4 regions of the Streptomyces sp. NPDC017529 genome follow, and region 2 is predicted to be linked to each of the others. Evidence: riboswitches for the same ligand, from Rfam matches in the RefSeq annotation. Region 2 holds a riboswitch; each other region holds the start of a gene.
What was found. Region 2 has a riboswitch for cobalamin ahead of ACH4K4_RS31510 (FecCD family ABC transporter permease). Riboswitches for the same ligand answer to the same signal wherever they lie in the genome.

Region 1: another riboswitch for cobalamin. It lies ahead of ACH4K4_RS04755 (CbtB domain-containing protein); the one in region 2 lies ahead of ACH4K4_RS31510 (FecCD family ABC transporter permease).
Region 3: another riboswitch for cobalamin. It lies ahead of ACH4K4_RS12655 (ribonucleoside-diphosphate reductase subunit alpha); the one in region 2 lies ahead of ACH4K4_RS31510 (FecCD family ABC transporter permease).
Region 4: another riboswitch for cobalamin. It lies ahead of ACH4K4_RS29985 (CoA-acylating methylmalonate-semialdehyde dehydrogenase); the one in region 2 lies ahead of ACH4K4_RS31510 (FecCD family ABC transporter permease).

The regions. Positions count from the first base shown of each region.
Region 1 covers NZ_JBIRJY010000002.1:236,257-241,784, reverse strand. Annotated here, with positions in the region: gene alaS (alanine--tRNA ligase) at 1-96, opposite strand, end outside; gene tsaD (tRNA (adenosine(37)-N6)-threonylcarbamoyltransferase complex transferase subunit TsaD) at 147-1,220, opposite strand; gene ACH4K4_RS04760 (histidine phosphatase family protein) at 1,318-1,914, opposite strand; cobalamin riboswitch at 2,025-2,168, shown strand; gene ACH4K4_RS04755 (CbtB domain-containing protein) at 2,205-2,432, shown strand; gene ACH4K4_RS04750 (CbtA family protein) at 2,447-3,220, shown strand; gene ACH4K4_RS04745 (CAP domain-containing protein) at 3,262-3,831, opposite strand; gene guaD (guanine deaminase) at 4,071-5,414, shown strand; gene ACH4K4_RS04735 (hypothetical protein) at 5,446-5,528, opposite strand, start outside.
Region 2 covers NZ_JBIRJY010000018.1:87,316-92,843, forward strand. Annotated here, with positions in the region: gene ACH4K4_RS31485 (sulfurtransferase) at 1-325, shown strand, start outside; gene ACH4K4_RS31490 (DUF1416 domain-containing protein) at 372-659, shown strand; gene ACH4K4_RS31495 (DUF3099 domain-containing protein) at 782-1,063, shown strand; gene ACH4K4_RS31500 (DsrE family protein) at 1,089-1,454, opposite strand; gene ACH4K4_RS31505 (FABP family protein) at 1,701-2,264, shown strand; cobalamin riboswitch at 2,260-2,400, shown strand; gene ACH4K4_RS31510 (FecCD family ABC transporter permease) at 2,566-3,597, shown strand; gene ACH4K4_RS31515 (ABC transporter ATP-binding protein) at 3,597-4,391, shown strand; gene ACH4K4_RS31520 (ABC transporter substrate-binding protein) at 4,400-5,455, shown strand; gene ACH4K4_RS31525 (Fur family transcriptional regulator) at 5,477-5,528, shown strand, end outside.
Region 3 covers NZ_JBIRJY010000004.1:430,327-435,854, forward strand. Annotated here, with positions in the region: gene def (peptide deformylase) at 1-451, shown strand, start outside; gene ACH4K4_RS12650 (ribonucleotide-diphosphate reductase subunit beta) at 527-1,600, opposite strand; gene ACH4K4_RS12655 (ribonucleoside-diphosphate reductase subunit alpha) at 1,603-4,056, opposite strand; cobalamin riboswitch at 4,217-4,358, opposite strand; gene ACH4K4_RS12660 (TolB family protein) at 4,658-5,528, shown strand, end outside.
Region 4 covers NZ_JBIRJY010000015.1:149,614-155,141, reverse strand. Annotated here, with positions in the region: gene ACH4K4_RS29990 (RNA polymerase sigma factor) at 1-997, shown strand, start outside; cobalamin riboswitch at 1,046-1,227, shown strand; gene ACH4K4_RS29985 (CoA-acylating methylmalonate-semialdehyde dehydrogenase) at 1,432-2,931, shown strand; gene ACH4K4_RS29980 (acyl-CoA dehydrogenase family protein) at 2,937-4,148, shown strand; gene ACH4K4_RS29975 (enoyl-CoA hydratase/isomerase family protein) at 4,145-5,209, shown strand; gene mmsB (3-hydroxyisobutyrate dehydrogenase) at 5,206-5,528, shown strand, end outside.

The sequences.
Region 1 (5,528 bases), on a different contig from region 2:
AGGGTCCGGTGTCGGCAGCGGGGCGCTGGGGACGACGGTGTGGCCGCGCTCGGCGAAGAAGTCGAGGAAGCGGGTGCGGATCTCGGCGGTACGCAAAGGGGGCTCCGGGCGGTCGGGGGAGGAGGTGGGGGCGGGCGCGGCGGCTGTTACGCGGCGGCCTGCGCTGCCCTGGCCACCGGGTGCAGGGCCGCGTACTCCAGCGGCGCCGACGGGTCGGTCGAGAGGTCCAGCGGAGCCGGCTCGGCGCCCGCCCGTACGAGGAGGTCACCGACGGCGGCGATCATCGCGCCGTTGTCCGTGCACAGCCGCAGGGGCGGTACCCGCAACGTAATGCCCGCCGCGTGGCAGCGCTCCTCGGCGAGGGACCGCACGCGCGAGTTGGCGGCGACGCCGCCCACCACTACCAGAGTGCCCACGCCGTGCTCCTTGCAGGCCGCGACGGCCTTGCGGGTCAGCACGTCGGCCACTGCCTCTTGGAGGGAGGCCGCGCCGTCCGCCACGGGCAGCTCTTGGCCGGAGTGGCGTTCGGCCCAGCGCGCGGCGGCCGTCTTCAAACCGGAGAAGGAAAAGCCGTACGGGTCGTCGCGCGGCCCGGTCAGCGGGCGCGGGAACGCGACGGCCTTCGGGTCGCCCTCGCGCGCCGCCCGGTCGATCGCCGGTCCGCCCGGGTACGGCAGCCCGAAGACCCGCGCCACCTTGTCGAAGCACTCCCCGGCGGCATCGTCGAGGGTGTCGCCGAGGTGCACGATCGGGTCGCGTGCGAGGTCCCGTACGAGGAGGAGGGAGGTGTGGCCGCCGGAGACGATCAGCACCATGCAGGGGTTGGGGAGCGGGCCGTGCTCCAAGGTGTCGGCGGCGACGTGGCCGGCGAGGTGGTGCACCCCGTACAGCGGCACGCCCAGCCCGTAGGCCAGGCCCTTGGCGCCGGCCAGGCCCACCTGGAGGGCGCCCGACAGGCCGGGTCCTGTGGTCACGGCCACCGCGCCGATGTCGGCCATGGTCAGGCCCGCGTCGTCGAGCGCGCGGCGCACGACGGGCGTCAGGGAGTGCACGTGCGCGCGGGCCGCGATCTCGGGTACGACGCCGCCGTAGCGCGCGTGCTCGTCCATGCTCGACGCCACCGCGTGCCCGAGCAGCTGCCCGTCCCGGACGATTCCCGCCCCGGTCTCGTCGCAGGACGACTCGATGCCCAGCACCACTGGAGAGCCTGGAGATGCCACCGCACCGCTCCTTCGTTCCCGATTCCCGCCGGATCCGTTATTGCGAGTGATGTGCAATAACCGGTTCCGTCCAGGATACGGCGGCCTGCGCGCTCCCTCAGGGCGCCTGCGGCGCCGTCCCCGGCCCGAGGTTCCCCGCCATCCGCACGTTCCACCGCCCGTCCCGCCCGCTCAGCACCGTCACGGCCAGTGGCGGTACGTCCACCCGCCAGAAGGACGAGGGCGGGGCCCCCAGCGCACACGCCACGGACGCGCGTACGACGTCCGGCTCCACTACGGCCACGACCCGGCCGCCCTCCGCCGCGAGACCCGCCAGCCAGTCCGCCACCCGGCCCAGCAACTGGGCCAGCGTCTCGCCGCCGTGCGGAGCGCTGTCCGCGTCGGACAGCCAGGCCGCGACCGCCGCGGGCTCGGCGGCCAGCACGTCCTCCAAGGCCAGGCCCCGCCAGCGGCCCATCGCGCAGCCCGCCGCGCCCGCGTCCGGGACCGCCCGCAGGCCGAGCGCCTCGGCCGTCTCCCGGCAGCGCGCGGAAGGGGAGGCCAGGGCCCGGTCGGCGGGCAGGGCGGCGGCCGCGGCGCGTACGGCGCGGGCCCGGCGCAGTCCGTCCGGCGTCAGCGGTTCGTCGGCCGGGAAGCGCACCGTGCGCAGGGCTTCGTCGAAGGAGGGTGAGAGCAACGTCACCCGGGTTGTCATGGGCACCTCTTCCGACGCGGTACACCTGATGGCGCACAAGGGGAACAGCGGGGCGCGCGACCCCCACCGTGCGTCCGCGGGCCCGCCCGCGGGGTCTTTTCCCCGCCGCCGCCACGCGGTACGTTCCCGATGATATTGACGATGACATGACGGAAGCCGGTGGAATTCCGGCGCGGTCGCGCCACTGTGAGCCCGGACCGGTCCCGTACGGGGCCGCCGGGCGAGCCAGACCCGTCCTGCCATTACGACTCCCACCCACCGGGACGCGAGTTCCCCCAGGAGGTCCTGCCATGGCCCAGTCCGCCGTGCCGCCGTCCACCGGCCCCGCCGCACCCGCCGCGCCCGCCACCCTGCCGGTCAGGACGGTCCTGCCCTGGGCGGTCTTCGGCGGCGTGCTCATGCTCGTCCTGCTCTACTTCGTCGGCGCCGAACAGGGCGCCACCTCGCTGCTCTCCGGTACCGACGTGCACGAGTGGGTCCACGACGGTCGCCACCTGCTCGGCTTCCCCTGCCACTGACCGGGGGCCCGCAGATGAACTCCGTCACCGTCAGATCCCTCCTGGCGCGGGGCATGCTGGCCGGCCTCGCCGCCGGCCTGCTCGCCCTGCTCGTCGCCTACCTGCTGGGCGAGCCCCAGGTCGACGCCGCCATCGCGTTCGAGGACGCGCACGCCCACGAACACGAGGCCGAAGTCGTCAGCCGCGCGGTGCAGTCCACCGCGGGCCTGGCGACCGGCGTCCTGGTGTACGGCGTCGCGCTGGGCGGGATCGCCGCCCTGGCCTACTGCTTCGCGCTGGGACGCGCCGGCCGCTTCGGGCCCCGCGCCACCGCGCTGCTGCTCTCGGGCGCCGCGTTCGCCGCCGTCTACCTCGTACCGTTCCTGAAATACCCGGCCAACCCGCCGTCGGTCGGCGACCCCGACTCCATCGGCAAACGCACCGCGCTGTACTTCCTGATGATCGCCCTCAGCGTGCTGCTGACGATCGCCGCGGTGATCCTCGGCAAGCGGCTCGCTCCGCGCCTGGGCGCCTGGTACGCGACGGTCGCGGCGCTGGCCGCCTTCGCCGTGGCCGTCGGCCTCGCCTACGCGTTCCTGCCGGCCGTCAACGAACTGCCCGCCGACTTCCCCGCCCTGCTGCTGTGGAAGTTCCGGGTCTCCGCGCTCGCCGTCCAGCTCGTCCTGTGGGCCGGCTTCGGCCTGCTCTTCGGCGAACTGGCCGAACGGGCCACCCGGCCGCGCCGGACCGTCGCGGCGGCCGCACCGCCGCGCGGCACGGAGAGCACCGCGGCACCGTCCCCGAACTGAGGACCCGGGGCGCCACCCGGCCGGGTGGCGCCCCGGAACCCTCAGGCCGGTGCGGCGAGCAGCAGGGTCCACCAGGGGCCGCGGTCCCCGGCGTTGACGCCCACGCCCGCGTGCCGGAACGAGCAGTCGGCCAGTACCTCCCGGTGCTCCGGGCTGCGCACCCATGCCCGCGTCACCGCGGCGGCGCCGCGCTGGCCGCGCGCGATGTTCTCGCCCGCGCGCCGCCAGTCGTACCCGACCGCCGAGAGCCGGCTGCCGGGCCCGGAACCGCCGCGTTCCCGATGGGACAGCGAGCCCTCGCGTGCCATGTGGTCACTGTGCCGCTGGGCGGCCCGCGTCACCGTGCGGTGCGCCCGTACCGGACGGCAGCCGGCCCTCGCGCGCTCCCGGTTGACCAGCCGGACGACGGCGGCCCTGGTCGTCTCGGCCGTACGGACGGCCTGCGCGGCGCGGTAGGCCTCCAGCCGGTCCGCCCGCACCGGCATGCCCGCCGACTTCGCGTCGGCGGCACCGCCCGCCGCGAGCCCCGCCAGGATCAGCAGCGCCACGGCGGCCCGCACCGCGTACCACCCCGCCCGGCGGCCCGTTCCCTGTCCCGTACGCCCACCCATGCGGCCCCTGTTCCTCGGCTGTCACGACCCGGTCGCCGAACCGGCCCGGGGCCCGGCGCCCGTCCCCGGCACCGGCCCGGTCCCGCCCGGCACCGTCCGGTCACAGTGTTGCCGCCGCCGCCCCCACCTCTGTCGTCCCCGGCCGATACCCGACCCGTTCGGCTGTACGGGCCCCCGCCGCTGACGCGCCCCGGCCCCGTACCGAATCCGCCCCCACGGGAACGGGTACGCGACCGGCCATGACCACGACCCCGCCGGCCGCCTCCGCCGTCCGCGGCCCCCTCGTCCGCTTCCGTGCCGACCCCTTCCGCACCGGCAACGCGCCGGCCCTCGCCTACGAGCCCGACGGCCTGCTGATCTGTGAGGGCGGCCGCATCACCGGAGCGGGCGCGTACGCCGCCCTCCGCGACCGGCTGCCCGCCGGCACCGAGCCGGTCCACTACCCCGGCCACCTCGTCACCGCCGGCTTCGTCGACACCCACACGCACTACGCGCAGAAGGAGGCCGTCGCCGCCTTCGGCAACCAGCTGCCCGACTGGCTGGACCACACCTACACCGTGGAACAGCGCTTCGCCGACGACGGCCACGCCCGCCGCGTCGCCTCGTCCTTCTGCGACGAACTGCTGCGCAACGGCACCACCACGGCTCTCGCCTTCGCCACCGTGCACCCCGGCTCGGCGGACGCGCTGTTCGAAGAGGCGACCCGGCGCGACCTGCGCCTCGCCGCCGGCAAGGTGCTGATGGACCGCAACGCCCCCGACGGCCTCCTCGACACCGCGCAACGCGGATACGAGGAGTCCCACGCCCTCATCGAGCGCTGGCACGGCACGGGCCGCAACCTGTACGCCGTCACCCCGCGCTTCGCCCCCACCAGCACGCCGGAACAACTGGAAGCCGCCCGCGCCCTGCGTGCCGCCCACCCCACCACCCTCGTGCACACCCACGTCTCGGAACACCGCGACGAGATCCCCTGGGTCCGCTCCCTGTTCCCCGACCGCGACGGCTACCTGGACGTCTACGACCACTACGGCCTGCTCGGCCCCCGTACCGTCCTCGCGCACGGCATCCATCTCACCCCCGCCGAACGCGACCGCTGCGCCCGCACCGCGACGGCCGTCGCCCACTGCCCGTCCTCCAACCTCTTCCTGGGCAGCGGCCTCTTCCCCCTCCGCGAGGCCAAGGAGGGCGACCACCCGCTCACGGTCGGCTTGGGCACCGACATCGGCGCCGGCACCAGCTTCGCCCTGCTGCGGACCATGCACGACGCCCACAAGGTCGCCAAGCTGCGCGGCCACGCCCTCGATGCCGTCAAGGCGTTCTACCTCGCCACCCGCGGCGGCGCGGAGGTCATGGGCCTGGGCGACACGATCGGCTCCCTCACCCCGGGCCAGGAGGCCGACTTCACCGTCCTCGACCCGCGGGCCACACCGCTCCTGGCCGACCGCGCCGCTCGTGCCGAGGACGTCGAAGACCTCCTCTTCGCCCTCGTCGTTCTCGGCGACGACCGCGCCGTGAGGGCCACCTACACGGCGGGCCGGCTCGCCTACGACCGGGACGCGACCATCCCGTTCGCCACGGGGTGAGGGACCCGGGAGCCGGGAAGCGCCGCTCCGCTCACAGCCGGGGCACCTTCCGCGCGTCGCAGCTCTTCACCGAGGCGAAATACCGGCTCAGCCACTCCCGCCGCCGCTCGTCGT
Region 2 (5,528 bases):
GCTGCTCGCCCCCGCGCACCTCCCGCAGGAGCAGTCGCAGCGCCCCGGCCACGTGCCGAGCGCCCGCAACATCCCGTGGTCGAAGAACGCCAACGACGACGGCACCTTCAAGTCGGACGACGAGCTCAAGGCCCTGTACGAGACCGAGAACGTGGACCTGGCGAAGGACACCATCGCCTACTGCCGCATCGGCGAGCGCTCCGCGCTCACCTGGTTCGTGCTGCACGAGCTGCTCGGCCAGAGCAACGTCAAGAACTACGACGGCTCCTGGACCGAGTACGGCTCGCTGGTCGGCGTGCCGATCGAGCTCGGCGCCGCGAAGTAAGCGCACCGCCTCCCCGTACCCCTCAACCCACCAAGGAAGTACCCATATGTGTGGAGCACAGGCCGGCGGCCCGGACGCTTCGACGATCAAGCCGGGCGAGACCACCATCCAGGGCAGCGTGACCCGCGACGGCCAGCCCGTCACCGGGTACGTGCGGCTGCTGGACAGCACCGGCGAGTTCACCGCCGAGGTCCCCACCTCGGCGACCGGGCAGTTCCGCTTCTACGCGGCCGAGGGCACCTGGACGCTGCGCGCCCTGGTCCCGGGCGCGACCGCGGACCGCACCGTCGTCGCGCAGCACGGCGGGCTCGCGGAGGTCGCCATCGCCGTCTGACGGCGACACCCATACGTACGCACGTACGGCCGCCGGGCCGCACCCCAGGGGTTTGGACGCCTTGGCTGGGGGTGCGGCCCGCCGCGCTTCCCAGCGGCCGCGGGCCGACCTACGGTGGAGTCATGTACGCGCACCAGCGTCCGCCCGCGCAGCGCCGGCACCGCCGGTACTTCGCCCTGATGGGCGTCTGCATCGCCCTGTTCGTGCTGGCGTGGGGCGTGGTCCGGCTGTGGTCCGTGCCGGCGGCCGTGGCGATGTGCGTGGTCGCCATGGTCATCCCGCCGTTCGCGGCGATCGTCGGCAACCGCAGGGAGCCGGGCGAACGCTGGTGGGACGAGTCCGGCGACCCGGAGTCCGACCGCTGGTGGCGCGAGATCGACGACCACGGCCCCGGCCGCCGCTGAGAGCCGGTGCCGGCCGGGAACCGGCTCAGTAGACCAGCGCCTGCACCCCGTCCGGCACGACCTCGCTGACGAACACCTGCGCCCCGGCGATCCGGGCGCCCTCGATGAGGTCCTTCTCCTCGATGCCGCGGCGCGCCGCGCACTGCGTGCACACGGTGATGGTGCCGCCGCCCGCCGTGATCGAGTCGATCAGGTCCGGCAGCGGCGCCGCGTGCGGCAGCTCGAACTCCGCAGCCCGCCCCGGCAGCGCGAACCACGCCGACTCCCCGGTCAGCCACAGCGAGACCTGCACCCCGCTCGCCACGGCGACCGCCGCCACCGTGAACGCCTGGGAACAGCGCTCGGGAGCGTCGGCCCCCGCCGTCACCTTGATCACCAGCTTCTTCGCCATACGGCCACTCTAGGGCGCGCGGCGGACCTCACAGCGCTGCCCTGAGCCACGCCGACTAGACTCGCTCCCGGTCCGTAATACCTCACTCCGTCCGAGGAGCGCGCTCGTGCTTGAGGCAGTCTTCACCACCCTGCTCGTCCTGGTAGCCGTCGGCGTCGTCGCTTTCGCCGGGCTGACCTGGAAGAAGCTGTACCAGGGCCAGCGCTAGAGACCAGAAACCTCCCCTAATACAGATCGCCTGAGCTCATGATCGAGATCCCGTCCGACCTGAACCCGGCCCTCGTGCCCCTCGCCTTCCTGCTCGGCAACTGGGAGGGCGCGGGCGTCGCGGACTTCCCCGGTACCGAGAAGTGCAACTTCGGCCAGGAGGTCACCTTCACGCACGACGGCCGCGACTTCCTCGAATACACCTCGCACAGCTGGGTGCTGGACGGTGAGGGCAAGAAGGTCGCGCCGCTGGAGACCGAGGCCGGCTACTGGCGCATCGACAAGGACCGCAAGGTCGAGGTCGTGATGATCCGCGACGGTGGCGTCGCGGAGGTCTGGTACGGCGAGCTGGCCGACCAGAAGCCGCAGATCGACCTGGCCACCGACGCCGTCGCGCGCACCGCCGCCTCGGGCCCGTACAGCGGCGGCAAGCGCCTGTACGGGTACGTGAACAGCGACCTGATGTGGGTAGGCGAGAAGACCACCCCCGAGGTGCCGCTGCGCCCGTACATGTCCGCGCACCTGAAGAAGGTCGTCGACCCCAGTGAGTGGGCCAAGGACCTCAAGGACCTGCCGGACGACGGCATCGCTTTCTTCAAGTAACAGCCGTCTTCCCAGCAACGACAGACGCAGAGCGCCCCGCGGGGAAAGTCCGGTGAGAGTCCGGCGCTGACCCGCAACGGTGAGCGGAAACCTCCTTCCGCCAGCCCGATCGCCCGCGGGGGCGCCCGTTCCGACAACTCGCCGTGGACTGCGAGGGGACGCCGCCGCCGGCCTCGCGCCTCGGACCACGGCCCCTTCCCGTACGGACGCGGCCCGAGCCGAAGGCGCTGGTCCCTTGGCCGCCCCCGCCCGTACCGCCGCTCCCCCGGCCCCAGCGACGGCGCCGCGCCGCCCAGCGCCGCTGCGTACCGGCCCGCTGGCCGCCGGGCTCGCCGCCGCCCTGCTCGGCTCGCTGCTGTGCGGCGTCGGCCTCGGCGCCTCCGGCGTCGGCTGGGGCGACGTGCTGCGCTACCTCGGCGCGGGCCTGAGCGGCGGCACCATCTCCGCCGACGAGGTCTCCGCCTACACCATCGTCTGGGAGCTGCGCTTCCCCCGCGCCGTGCTGGCCGCCGTCGTGGGCGCCGGGCTCTCCGCGATCGGCGTCGCCGTCCAGGCGCTGGTGCGCAACGCGCTCGCCGACCCCTTCGTGCTCGGCGTCTCCTCCGGCGCCGCGGTCGGCGCCAACGCCGTCCTGCTCTTCGGGTCGCTGGCCGCGCTCGGCGTGTGGGCGCTGTCCACCGCCGCCTTCTGCTCGGCGCTGCTGGCGATGGCGCTGGTGTACGCGGCGGCCCGCAGCGCGCACGGGCTGACGCCGCTGCGGCTGGTCCTGACCGGCTCCGCCATGTACTACGGCTTCTCCGCCCTCTCCACCCTGATGGTGTTCGCCGCCGACCGCGGCGAGGCCGCGCGGTCCGCGATGATGTGGCTGCTCGGCAGCCTCAGCGGAGCGGGCTGGGGCTCGGTGCCGATCGCCGCGGCCGCGGTGGCCGCCGCGCTGGTCTACCTGGTGGCCTCGGCGGGCCGCCTCAACGCGCTGGCCATGGGCGACGAGTCGGCCGCCGCGCTCGGCGTGGACCCGGGGCGGCTGCGCCGGGAGCTGTTCGTGGTGACGGCGGGCGTCACCGGCGCGGTGGTCGCGGTCAGCGGGGCGATCGGGTTCGTCGGGCTGATGGTGCCGCACGTGACGCGGATGCTGGTGGGCGCCGGGCACCGGCGGGTGCTGGCCGTGGCGCCGCTGCTGGGCGCGGTGCTGCTGGTGTGGGTGGACATTCTGAGCCGGGTGCTGCTGGCGCCCGTGGAACTGCCCGTCGGAGTGATCACCGCCGTCATCGGCGTGCCCTGCTTCGTCCTGCTGATGCGGCGCCGCGGCTACTCCTTCGGAGGCGGTGCGTGATGCGGATCGACATCGACGCGGTGTCCGTGGACGTGGCCGGCGCCCGGCTCGTGCACGACATCACCCTGCACGCCGGCAGCGGCCGGGTCGTCGGGCTGGTCGGGCCCAACGGCAGCGGCAAGTCCACCCTGCTGCGCTGCGCCTACCGGGCACTGCGCCCGGCCGCCGGCACCGTGCGGCTGGACGGCGCCGACCTGCACGCCATGGGCGTACGCGAGGGGGCCCGGCAGCTGGCCGCGCTGCCGCAGGAGTCGGCGACCGAGTTCGGTTTCACGGCCGCCGAGGTCGTCGCGATGGGGCGGCTGCCGCACCAGCGCGGCTCGGGGCGGCCGAGCGCCGCCGACACCCGGTTGTGCGAGGAGGCCCTCGCGCGGTCCGGCGCCGCCCACCTGGCCGAGCGCTCGTTCCTGAGCCTGTCCGGCGGCGAGAAGCAGCGGGTGCTGATCGCCCGCGCGCTGGCCCAGGAGCCGAAGGTGCTGGTGCTGGACGAGCCGACCAACCACCTGGACATCGCGCAGCAGTTGGAGCTGCTGGCGCTGGTGCGGGACAGCGGGCTGACGGTGCTGACCGCGCTGCACGACCTGAACCTGGCCGCCGGGCACTGCGACGAGCTGTACGTCATCTCCGGCGGCCGCATCGTCGCCTCCGGCGCCCCGCACGACGTGCTGGACACCGAGCTGCTGGCCGAGGTGTTCGGGGTGCGCGCGCACCGCGTACCGCATCCCGAGACCGGCGCCGTACAGCTGCTCTTCGACCGCCTGCCCGCCCGTACCGACCCGCCGACCACCCCGTGAGGACCCCCATGCGCACCCGCCACCGCTCCGCCGCCCTGCTCACCGCCCTCGCGCTCGCCGCGCTCACCGGCTGCGGCGCGCAGGTCGCCGAGGGCGGGAAGGACGGCAAGGACGGCTCGGCCGAGGCGTCGGGCGCCGGATCGGGGCACTACCCGGTCACGGTCGAGAACTGCGGTACGAAGACGACGTACGACAAGGCGCCGCGGCGCGTGGTCACCAACGACATCGGAATCGCCGACATCATGTTCGCGCTCGGTCTGGAGGACCACATGGCCGGGTACGTCACGCCGGAGTACCGGGGCGACATCGACGCCGTCGCCTGGAAGGACGCGTACGCCAAGGTGCCGTGGCTGTCCAAGAAGGCGATCACCAAGGAGATCGCCCTGGACGCCAGGGCCGACCTGGTCTTCGCGGGCTGGAACTACGGCTTCGGCGAGGACAGCGGCGTCACGCCCGCGTCCCTGGAGAAGCTCGGCATCGGCAGCTACGTGCTCACCGAGTCCTGCCGCAACGGGACCGACGGCGGCCGGGACCGCGCCCGCGGCGTGATGCCGCCGCTGGACGCGCTCTACACCGACCTGCGGACCCTCGGGAAGATCTTCGACGTCGAGGACCGGGCCGAGGCGCTGGTCACCAAGTACCGCAAGCAGGTCGCCGACGCGCAGGCCAAGGCGCCCGCGGAGGGCGAGCGGCCCTCCGTCTTCCTCTACGACGGCGGCCAGGACAAGCCCCTGACCTCGGGCCGCTTCGCCGGGCCGCACGACATCATCACCAAGGCCGGCGGCGACCACGTCATGAAGGACCTCAAGGACTCCTGGACCACGGTCGGGTGGGAGACGGTGGTCGAGCGCGACCCCGACGTGATCGTGATCAACGATTACGGCACGCCGACCGCCGAGCAGAAGAAGTCGTTCCTCAAGTCGTACGCGCCACTGAAGAACGTCTCGGCGATCAAGAACGACCGCATTTACGTCATGGATTACGCCGATCTGGTGGAGAGCCCGCGCAACCCCGCGGCCGTCACCGCGCTCTCCGGCTACCTGCGCGGCGTACGCACCGGCTGACCGCCCTCCTACACTGGGAGCGTGGTGACCACCGACTGGCAGAGTGACCTCCGCAAGCGCGGCTACCGGCTGA
Region 3 (5,528 bases), on a different contig from region 2:
CCAGCTCGTCGACGACATGTTCGCCAGCCAGCGCACGGCCGAGGGCGTCGGCCTGGCCGCCAACCAGATCGGCGTGGACCTGAAGGTCTTCGTCTACGACTGCATGGACGACGAGGGCGTCCGGCACGTCGGCGCGGTCTGCAACCCGGTCCTGGACGAGGTGCCGGTCGAGCGGCGGGTGCTGGACGACTCCAACGAGGGCTGCCTGTCGGTGCCCGGCGCCTACGCCGAGCTGGCCCGCCCCGACTACGCCGTGGTCCGCGGCCAGGACACCGAGGGCAACCCGGTCGCCATCGAGGGCACCGGTTACTTCGCGCGCTGCCTCCAGCACGAGACCGACCACCTGTACGGCTACCTGTACATCGACCGGCTCTCCAAGCGTGACCGCAAGGACGCGCTGAAGCAGATGGCCGAGCGCGAGCCGCGCTACCCCGTCGTCGCCAACGACTGACAGCGCGGACACATACGCCCGAAGGCGGGCCCTGGACGCGTCCAGGGCCCGCCTTCGTATGCCGTGCGGAGCGCTTTAGAACTCGTCGTCGAAGGAGACCGAGCCCTCGACGGCGACCTGGTAGGCCGAGGCGCGCCGCTCGAAGAAGTTGGTCAGCTCCTGGACGTTCTGCAGCTCCATGAAGGAGAACGGGTTCTCCGAGCCGTACACCGGCGCGAAGCCGAGGCGCTGCAGGCGCTGGTCGGCGACGCACTGGAGGTACTCGCGCATCGAGTCGGTGTTCATGCCCGGCAGGCCCTCGCCGCACAGGTCACGGCCGAACTGCAGCTCGGCCTCGACGGCCTCCTTGAGCATGTCGGTGACCTGGCGCTCCAGCTCGTCGTCGAAGAGGTCCGGCTCCTCCTCGCGCACCGTGTCCACGACCGAGAACGCGAAGTTCATGTGCATGGTCTCGTCGCGGAAGACCCAGTTGGTGCCGGTGGCCAGGCCGTGCAGCAGGCCGCGCGAGCGGAACCAGTACACGTACGCGAAGGCGCCGTAGAAGAAGAGGCCCTCGATGCAGGCCGCGAAGCAGATGAGGTTCAGCAGGAAGCGGCGGCGGTCGGCCTTCGACTCCAGGCGGTCGATGGACTCGACCGAGTCCATCCACTTGAAGCAGAACTCGGCCTTCTCACGGATGGAGGGGATGTTCTCCACCGCGGCGAACGCGGCGGCGCGGTCCTCCGGGTCGGGCAGGTAGGTGTCCAGCAGCGTCAGGTAGAACTGGACGTGCACGGCCTCCTCGAACAGCTGCCGGCTCAGGTAGAGCCGCGCCTCGGGGGAGTTGATGTGCTTGTAGAGCGTCAGCACGAGGTTGTTCGCCACGATCGAGTCGCCGGTCGCGAAGAACGCGACGAGCCGGCCGATCATGTGCTGCTCGCCGGGCGACAGCTTGGCGAGGTCGGCCACGTCGGAGTGGAGGTCGACCTCCTCCACGGTCCAGGTGTTCTTGATCGCGTCCCGGTAGCGGTCGTAGAAGTCCGGGTAGCGCATCGGGCGCAGGGTCAGCTCGAAGCCCGGGTCGAGCAGGTTCTTGCTGCCGGTGGTGGCGGTGTGCGAGGCGGCCGCGGTCGTCTCGGGCGTGTCGTTCTTCTCGGGTGCGGTAGTCATGGTTACTGGCATGCCTCGCAGGACTCGGGGTTTTCCAGGGAGCAGGCGACGGCCTCGGGATCGGCCGCCTGAGCGGGTACGGGAGCGGTCTGCGCGCCCCCGCCCGTGCCGCGCGCGGACTGGGCGATACGGGTCGCCGGACGCGAGCGGAGGTAGTACGTGGTCTTGATGCCGCGCTTCCAGGCGTACGCGTACATCGAGCTGAGCTTGCCGATGGTCGGCGAGGCCATGAACAGGTTCAGCGACTGGCTCTGGTCGAGGTAGGGCGTACGGGCCGCCGCCATGTCGATCAGCGCGCGCTGCGGGATCTCCCAGGCCGTGCGGTACAGCTCGCGGGTCTCGGCGGGAATCCAGTCCAGCTCCTGCACCGAGCCGTTGGCCTCGCGCAGCGCGTCACGGGTCCGGGCGTCCCACAGGCCCAGCGCTTTCAACTCCTCGATCAGGTACGCGTTGACCTGGAGGAACTCACCCGACAGCGTCTCCCGCTTGAACAGGTTGGAGACCTGCGGCTCGATGCACTCGTAGACGCCCGCGATCGAGGCGATGGTGGCGGTCGGCGCGATGGCCAGCAGCAGCGAGTTGCGCATGCCGGTCGCCGCGATACGGGTGCGCAGCGCGTCCCACCGGTCCGTCCAGCGCGGCTCGGCGTTCGGGTAGTGGTCGGGGTGCAGCACGCCGCGGGCCGTGCGGGTCGCGGACCAGGCCGGGTGCGGGCCGTGCCGCTCGGCGAGGTCGGCGGACGCCTCGTACGCCGCGAGCATGATCCGTTCCGAGATGCGGGTGGACAGCTCCTGGGCCTCGGGCGAGTCGAAGCGCAGCCGCAGCCGGAAGAAGACGTCCTGGAGGCCCATCAGGCCCAGGCCCACCGGGCGCCAGCGGGAGTTGGAGGTGCCGGCCTGCTCGGTCGGGTAGAAGTTGATGTCCACGACACGGTCGAGGAAGGTGACCGCCGTGCGGACGGTGGCGTCCAGCCGCTCCCAGTCCATTGCCTCCTCCCAGCCGCCGGCCTCGTTGCCCAGGTGGGCGGCGAGGTTGACCGAGCCGAGGTTGCAGACGGCCGTCTCGCCGTCGTCCGTGACCTCCAGGATCTCGGTGCACAGGTTCGAGGAGTGCACGACCTTGCCGGGCTCGGCGGTCTGGTTCGCGGTGCGGTTGGCGGCGTCCTTGAAGGTCATCCAGCCGTTGCCGGTCTGCGCGAGGGTGCGCATCATCCGCGAGTACAGGACGCGGGCCGGGATCTGCTTGACGGCGCGGCCCTCGGCCTCGGCCTTGCGGTACGCGGCGTCGAACTCGTCGCCGTACAGGTCCACCAGCTCGGGCGCGTCGCTGGGGGAGAACAGCGACCAGTCGGCGTCGGCCTCCACGCGGCGCATGAACTCGTCGGGGATCCAGTGCGCGATGTTGAGGTTGTGGGTGCGCCGGGCCTCCTCGCCCGTGTTGTCGCGCAGCTCCAGGAACTCCTCCAGGTCCGCGTGCCAGGTCTCCAGGTAGACGCAGGCGGCGCCCTTGCGCCGGCCGCCCTGGTTCACGGCCGCGACCGAGGCGTCCAGGGTGCGCAGGAACGGCACGATGCCGTTGGAGTGGCCGTTGGTGCCGCGGATCAGCGAGCCGCGGGCGCGGACCCGGGAGTACGACAGGCCGATGCCGCCGGCGTGCTTCGACAGGCGCGCCACCTGGTGGTAGCGGTCGTAGATCGAGTCCAGCTCGTCCAGCGGGGAGTCCAGCAGGTAGCAGGAGGACATCTGCGGGTGGCGGGTGCCGGAGTTGAACAGGGTGGGCGAGGAGGGCAGGTACGACAGCGTGCTGGTCAGGCGGTACAGCTCGGCGACGTCGGCGAGCGCCCGCTCGCTGTGGTCCTCGGCCAGGCCGCAGGCCACCCGCAGCAGGAAGTGCTGCGGGGTCTCGATCACCTGGCGGGAGATCGGGTGGCGCAGCAGGTAGCGGGAGTGCAGGGTGCGCAGGCCGAAGTAGCCGAACCGGTCGTCGGCGCCGTCCGCCAGGGCGCGGTCGACCAGCGCGTCCAGGCGGTCCGCGTGGGTGCGCACGAACTCGGCCGTGGAGTCGGCGATCAGGCCCTCGCGGTGGCCGGTGGCGACGGAGGCGGAGAAGGCGACCGCCCCCTCCGCGGCCGCCTCCTCCGCGATGGCACGGGTCAGCAGGCGGGCGGCCAGCTTGGAGTACTGCGGCTCGTCGCCGATCAGGCCCGCCGCGGCCTCCATGGCCAGGGAGCGCAGCTCGGCCTCGTCCGAACCGGGGTGGCGGCCGCGCAGCGCGGCGGCGGCGATCTTGCCAGGGTCGGTGGCGGCCAGGTCGGCGGTGAGGTCGGTCAGCGTGCGCAGCAGGGCGGCGCCGGGGCCGTCCTCGGCCCGGCCGTCGGCGCCCTGCCGGGGCTGCGTGTCCTTCGCGGGCTGCACGACCTGCTCGGCTGCTGCGGGCTCCGTTGGCGCGATGGTCACGTGCTGCTCTCCCTCACTCGGCGGGGGCCTGGGGGAGAAGCGCGACGGTCGCGTGCGGGCGTGCGGCACCCCCGGCACGGCAAGGGGCACGCGGGCACACCGCGCAGCGTCCACCGGCCCAACCCGCGAGACCCGGACGTATCGACGACCGCGCCGGTCCTGGCGCGGGCGTACTGTGGGCAGGTCTTCGGACTTACGGGTGCGGATTTACGCACTTCGTACACCGTTGCGGGACAGTTCCGGATTCGCACCGGATTCCCCTGCGACGACAGCGAGCACGAGCATACATCTTGTGCCGCCTCGTGCACCCACCCCCATATCTTGTGTCGCGTTGCGACGGTCTTGTCCGAAGCCGTGGTATTCGGGGGCCGCTCCGAGGTCATTTTCCGGGCCCTGTGGGGCGCCCTGCGGCCCGCCACGGGGCCGCTTCCGGCCTGCCGCGGGGCGGTTCGGGGGGCGCCTGGACGGGGGCTGATGCAGGGGGCGTATTGGTGGCGCGGAACATCCCTGACGCGTTGACCGGGACCCTTGAAGCGTATTGGCTCCTTGTCTGCTCTGTCGTCCGATGGGGCGGGTGGGGGACAAGTGTGAGGGGGGAGACATGCGAAGAACCGGTGCGCCGCGTGGCGCGGTCCGGATGGCCGGGCTGATGGCGGGGGCCTGCGTCATGGCAGGCGCGCTGCCCGCCACGGCCGTCGCGGAGGGGGTGGCGGCCCCGGCCACCCAGCGGGTCAGCGTCGCCGCGGACGGGACGCAGGGAAACGGTTTTTCGGGCGATCCGCGGCTCAGCGCGAACGGGCGGTTCGTGGCATTCTCCTCGGACGCCACCAATCTGGGCCCCGCCGACACCAACGGCCGGCAGGACGTCTACGTCAAGGATTTACGGACGGGAAAGGTCGACCTGGTCAGCGTCGGCAGTGACGGCACGCAGGGCAACGCCCTGTCCGGCGCGCCCGAGATCAGCGCGGACGGCCGGTATGTCGCCTTCTACTCCTCGGCGTCGAACCTGGTGGCAGGCGACACCAACGGCGAGGGCGACGTCTTCGTGCACGACCGCCGGACCGGGCGCACCACCAGCCCCACGGCGGGCGCCGGCACCTCGCCGTACGGCTTCGGAGTGCAGAACTTCGCCGTCAGCGGCAGCGGCCGGTACCTCGCTTTCGGCTCCTACCGCGCGGACCTGGTACCCGGCGACACCAACGAGCGCCTGGACGTCTTCGTCCACGATGTGCAGAAGGGAACGACGAAACGGGTGAGCGTGGCGAGCGACGGCAGCCAGGCCGACGGCCCGTCCGGCTTCCCGTCGCTCAGCGCCGACGGCCGCCGGGTGTCGTTCACCTCCACGGCGACCAACCTCACCCCCGCCGGGCCCGGTTTCCGCCGCCCGCCGCCGCAGGACCCCATGTACGTCCACGACCTGGGCACCGGGCGCACGAGCGTGGCGAGCCTCAGCTCCGAGGACGCCGTGGTCG
Region 4 (5,528 bases), on a different contig from region 2:
GAAGGGCTGGCTGGTCACCGTGGCCTGGCGCCGGTTCCTCGACACGGCCCGGGCGGACGCCTCACGCCGCCGGCGTGAGGACCGCGCCGACGAGGAACCGGCGCCCGGACCCGCGTCCGCGGTGGACGACACTCTCCGGCTCTACTTCCTGTGCGCCCACCCCTCGCTGACACCGGCGTCCGCGGTCGCGCTCACACTGCGGGCCGTCGGCGGCCTCACCACCCGCCAGATCGCCCAGGCCTATCTGGTGCCGGAGGCGACCATGGCACAGAGAGTCAGCCGGGCCAAGCGGACCGTCTCCGGTGTGCGGTTCGACCGGCCCGGCGACGTGGCCACCGTGCTGCGCGTCCTCTACCTGGTCTTCAACGAGGGCTACTCCGGCGACGTCGACCTCGCAGCCGAGGCCATCCGGCTCACCCGGCAGCTCGCCGCCGCGATCGACCACCCCGAGGTGGCGGGGCTGCTCGCCCTCATGCTGCTCCACCACGCCCGGCGCGCGGCCCGGACCGCGCCCGACGGCGGCCTGGTGCCGCTCGCCGGGCAGGACCGCGGCCGGTGGGACACCGAGGCGATCACCGAGGGCGTCGGGATCCTCCAGGCGGCCCTGGCCCGCGACCGGCTGGGCGAGTTCCAGGCCCAGGCCGCCATCGCGGCACTGCACGCGGACGCGCCCACCGCCGAGGAGACCGACTGGGTGCAGATCGTCGAGTGGTACGACGAGCTGACGCGCCTGACCGGCAGCCCGGTCGTCCGGCTCAACCGCGCGGTGGCCGTGGGCGAGGCCGACGGCCCGCGCGCCGGCCTGGCGGAACTGGCGGCGCTGGACGCCTCCCTGCCCCGCCACACCGCGGTGGCGGCATACCTCCACGAACGCGACGGCGACCTGCCGACGGCGGCCCGGCTGTACGCCGAAGCCGCCCGTAAGGCGTCCAACCTCGCCGAACGCGACCATCTGACACGCCAGTCCGCCCGCCTCAACGCCCGCCGGAAGCGGTGACGGGCCGGGCGGCGTGGCGGGACCCCCTGGACTTACTAGGACGTCCAACTATATCGTCGTGACCAAGGCCCGCGGTGCAGGGAAGCCGGTGCGAATCCGGCGTGGTCCCGCCACTGTGACCGGGGAGTGCGACGCCGAGCAACACGCCACTGACGAGAACGCGGTCGGGAAGGCGGGCGGCGCGCGGTGATCCGGAAGCCAGGATACCGGCCGCGGGTGTTGTTCCGTGTTGTCCACGAGGATGGAGCAGACACGCATGGCACCGGTGCGTACCCACAGCCCAGGTGATCCGGCCCGGCCCGCGGCACCGCCCGCGCGCTGACGGTTCCACGCCCTTCGCGTCCCACGGCCCCGCCACGGTCCGCGCGCCCTCCGCGCCGCCCGGGTGCCCGGCCGTGCCATCCCCGGATTCCACCTGACGAGAGCAGGCTCCCATGGTCCGCGAACTCACCCATTTCGTCGGCGGCAAGCACACCCCGGGTGCCTCCGGTGCTTACGGCGACGTGTTCGACCCCAACACCGGCACCGTGCAGGCCCGGGTACCGCTCGCCAACCGGTCCGAGACGGCCGCGGCCGTCGCCGACGCGGCGTCCGCGCAGCCCGAATGGGGCGAGTGGAACCCCCAGCGGCGCGCCCGTGTGCTGCTCAACTTCCTGCGCCTGGTGGAGGGCGAGCGGGACGCGCTGGCCCGGCTGCTGTCGAGCGAGCACGGCAAGACCGTCCCGGACGCGCACGGCGACCTCCAGCGCGGCCTGGAGGTGGTCGAGTTCGCCGCGGGCATCCCGCACCTGCTCAAGGGCGAGTTCTCCGACAACGCCGGGACCGGCATCGACGTGCACTCGCTGCGCCGCCCGCTCGGCGTGGTGGCCGGGATCACCCCGTTCAACTTCCCCGCGATGATCCCGCTGTGGAAGGCCGCGCCGGCCCTCGCCTGCGGCAACGCGTTCATCCTGAAGCCGTCCGAGCGGGCCCCGTCCGTACCGCTGCGACTGGCCGAGCTGTTCCTGGAGGCGGGCCTGCCGCCGGGCGTCCTCAACGTCGTGCACGGCGGCAAGGAGTCGGTGGACACGCTGCTGGAGGACCCGCGCGTCGAAGCGCTGGGCTTCGTCGGCTCGACGCCGGTCGCCGCGCACATCTACGCGACCGCCGCGGCGCACGGCAAGCGCGCCCAGTGCTTCGGCGGCGCCAAGAACCACCTGGTCGTGATGCCGGACGCCGACCTCGACCAGGTGGTGGACGCGCTGGTGGGCGCCGGGTACGGGTCGGCCGGCGAGCGGTGCATGGCCATCTCGGTCGCCGTACCCGTCGGCGAGGAGACCGCCGACGCGCTGGTGGCACGGCTCAAGGAGCGGATCGGCGCGCTGCGCATCGGCCGCTCCGACGACCCGCACGCCGACTTCGGGCCGCTGGTGGGCCGGGACGCGCTGGACCGGGTCCGCTCCTACGTGGGCCTCGGCGTCGCCGAGGGCGCCGAACTGGTCGTCGACGGCCGGGACTTCTCCCTCCCGGGGCACGAGGACGGCTTCTTCGCGGGCGCCTCGCTCTTCGACCGGGTCACCCCGGACATGCGGATCTACCAGGAGGAGATCTTCGGGCCCGTGCTGTCGGTGGTCCGGGCGGCCGACTACGAGGAGGCGCTGCGGCTGCCCACGGAGCACCCGTACGGCAACGGCGTGGCGATCTTCACCCGGGACGGGGACACCGCGCGGGACTTCAGCCGCCGGGTGAACACGGGCATGGTCGGCGTGAACGTGCCGATCCCGGTGCCCGTGGCGTACCACACCTTCGGCGGCTGGAAGCGGTCCGGCTTCGGCGACCTGAACCAGCACGGCCCGGACGCGATCCGCTTCTACACCCGCACCAAGACCGTCACCTCGCGCTGGCCCTCCGGGGTCAAGGAGGGCGCGAGCTTCACCATCCCGACGATGGGCTGAGCGCGATGAGCGTCATGACCACCGCCGGCACGGCCGCCTCGCTCAGCTCGCTCACCGAGGACCAGCTCGCCATCGTCGAGACCACGCTGGACTTCGCGCAGGAGCACATCGCGCCGCACGCCGTGGCCTGGGACCAGGACAAGCACTTCCCCGTGGACGTGCTGCGCAAGGCCGCCGGGCTCGGGCTCGGCGGGATCTACGTACGGGAGGAGTGCGGCGGCTCCGCGCTCGGCCGCGCGGACGGCGTGCTGGTCTTCGAGGTGCTGGCCACCGCCTGCCCGTCCATCGCGGGCTATCTCTCCATCCACAACATGGTCGCCTGGATGATCGACCGGTACGGCGACGACGCGCAGCGCGCCCGCTGGCTGCCCGGCCTGTGCTCGATGGCGGACCTGGGCAGCTACTGCCTGACCGAGCCGGGCGCCGGGTCGGACGCGGCGGCGCTGCGCACGCGTGCGGTGCGCGACGGCGACGACTACGTGCTGACCGGCGTCAAACAGTTCATCTCCGGCGCCGGTGCCTCGCAGGTGTACGTGGTGATGGCCCGTACCGGCGAGGAAGGGCCGGGCGGCATCTCGGCGTTCGTCGTCGAGCGCGACGACCCGGGGCTGTCGTTCGGTGCCAACGAGAAGAAGATGGGCTGGAACGCGCAGCCCACCCGGCAGGTGGTCCTGGGCGAGGTGCGCGTCCCCGCCGACCGGCGGCTGGGTGCGGAGGGCGACGGCTTCCGCATCGCGATGAGCGGCCTCAACGGCGGCCGGCTCGGCATCGCCGCCTGCTCCCTCGGCGGCGGGCAGAGCGCGCTGCACGCGGCGCAGGCCTACCTCGCGGACCGGGAGGCGTTCGGGGGCCGGCTGCTGGACGCGCAGGCGCTGCAGTTCCGGCTCGCAGACATGGCGACGGAGCTGGCCGCGGCCCGTGCGCTGGTGCGGCAGGCGGCCGACGCGCTGGACCGCGCCGACCCGCAGGCGCCGCAGCTGTGCGCGATGGCCAAACGGTTCGCCACCGACACGGGCTACTCCGTCGCCGACCGCGCGCTGCAACTGCACGGCGGTTACGGATACCTGAGCGAGTACGGCATGGAGAAGATCGTCCGCGATCTTCGGGTGCACCAGATCCTGGAAGGGACGAACGAGATCATGCGTGTGATCGTGGCCCGCGGGCTGACCGGGGCGAAGACCGGCGGCGCCCGCGCCGGGGCGGGGGCCGCCCGATGACCGACGACTCCGTACTGCTGCGGACCGAGGGCCGCGCGGCGTACCTCACCCTCAACCGCCCCAAAGCGCTCAACGCCCTCACCCACGCCATGGTGCGCCGGATCGACGCGGCCCTGGCCGCGTGGGAGCAGGACCCCGCGGTGGAGGCCGTGGTGATCAGCGGCGCGGGCGGGCGCGGGCTGTGCGCGGGCGGCGACATCCGCGCCATCCACGAGGACGCCGGGACCGGCGGCACGGCCTCCGCCGCCTTCTGGCGCGACGAGTACCGGCTCAACGCCCGTATCGCGCGCTACCCCAAGCCGTACGTCGCCGTCATGGACGGCATCGTGATGGGCGGCGGCGTCGGCGTCTCGGCGCACGGCAGCGTACGGATCGTCACCGAGCGCTCCAAGGTCGCCATGCCGGAGACCGGCATCGGCTTCGTGCCGGACGTCGGCGGCACGTACCTGCTGGCGCTGGCGCCCGGACAGCTGGGCACCCACCTGGCGCTGACCGGGGCGCCGGTGGCGGCCGGGGACGCGCTGCTCTGCGGGCTCGCCGACCACTTCGTACCGGCGGAACGGGTGGAGCGGCTGGTGGCGGACCTCGCCGCCGAACCGGTGCCCGAGGTGCTGCCGCGGTACGTACGGGAGGCCCCGGACGGCGAGCTGGCGGCGCGCCGGGAGTGGATCGACCACTGCTACGCGGCCGGCACCGTCGAGGAGATCGTGGACCGGCTGCTCGGCACCGGCGTCCCGGAGGCCAAGGAGGCCGCCGAGACGCTTCTCGCCAAGTCCCCCACCTCGCTGAAGGTCACCCTGGCCGCGCTGCGCCGGGCCCGGGGCCTGGGGCCGCTGGAACGGGTCCTGGACCAGGAGTACCGCGTCTCGTGCGCGGCCCTGGCCACGCCCGACCTGGTCGAGGGCATCCGCGCCCAGGTGATCGACAAGGACCGCAGGCCGCGCTGGTCCCCCGCCACCCTCGCCGAGGTCACCGACGCGGACGTGGCCCGGTTCTTCACACCGCTCGGCGACCGCGAGCTCGGGCTCGCCGGCGGCTTCCCGCAGGAGGTGCCCTGGTGAGCACGGAAACGGCGTACGGGAACGCGGGGCCCGCCACGGTCGGGTTCGTCGGGCTCGGGAACATGGGCGGGCCGATGGCGGCCAACCTGGTCAAGGCCGGTCACCGGGTGACCGGTTTCGACCTCGTACCGGAGGCGCTGGCGACCGCCGCCGAGGCCGGCGTCGAACCCGCCGGCTCGGCGACCGCCGCCGTGACGGACGCGGACGTGGTGATCACCATGCTCCCCGCCGGACGGCACGTCCTGGCCCTCTACGAGGACCAAGGGCTGCTCGCGGCGGCCCGCCCCGGCACCCTGTTCGCCGACTGCTCGACCATCGA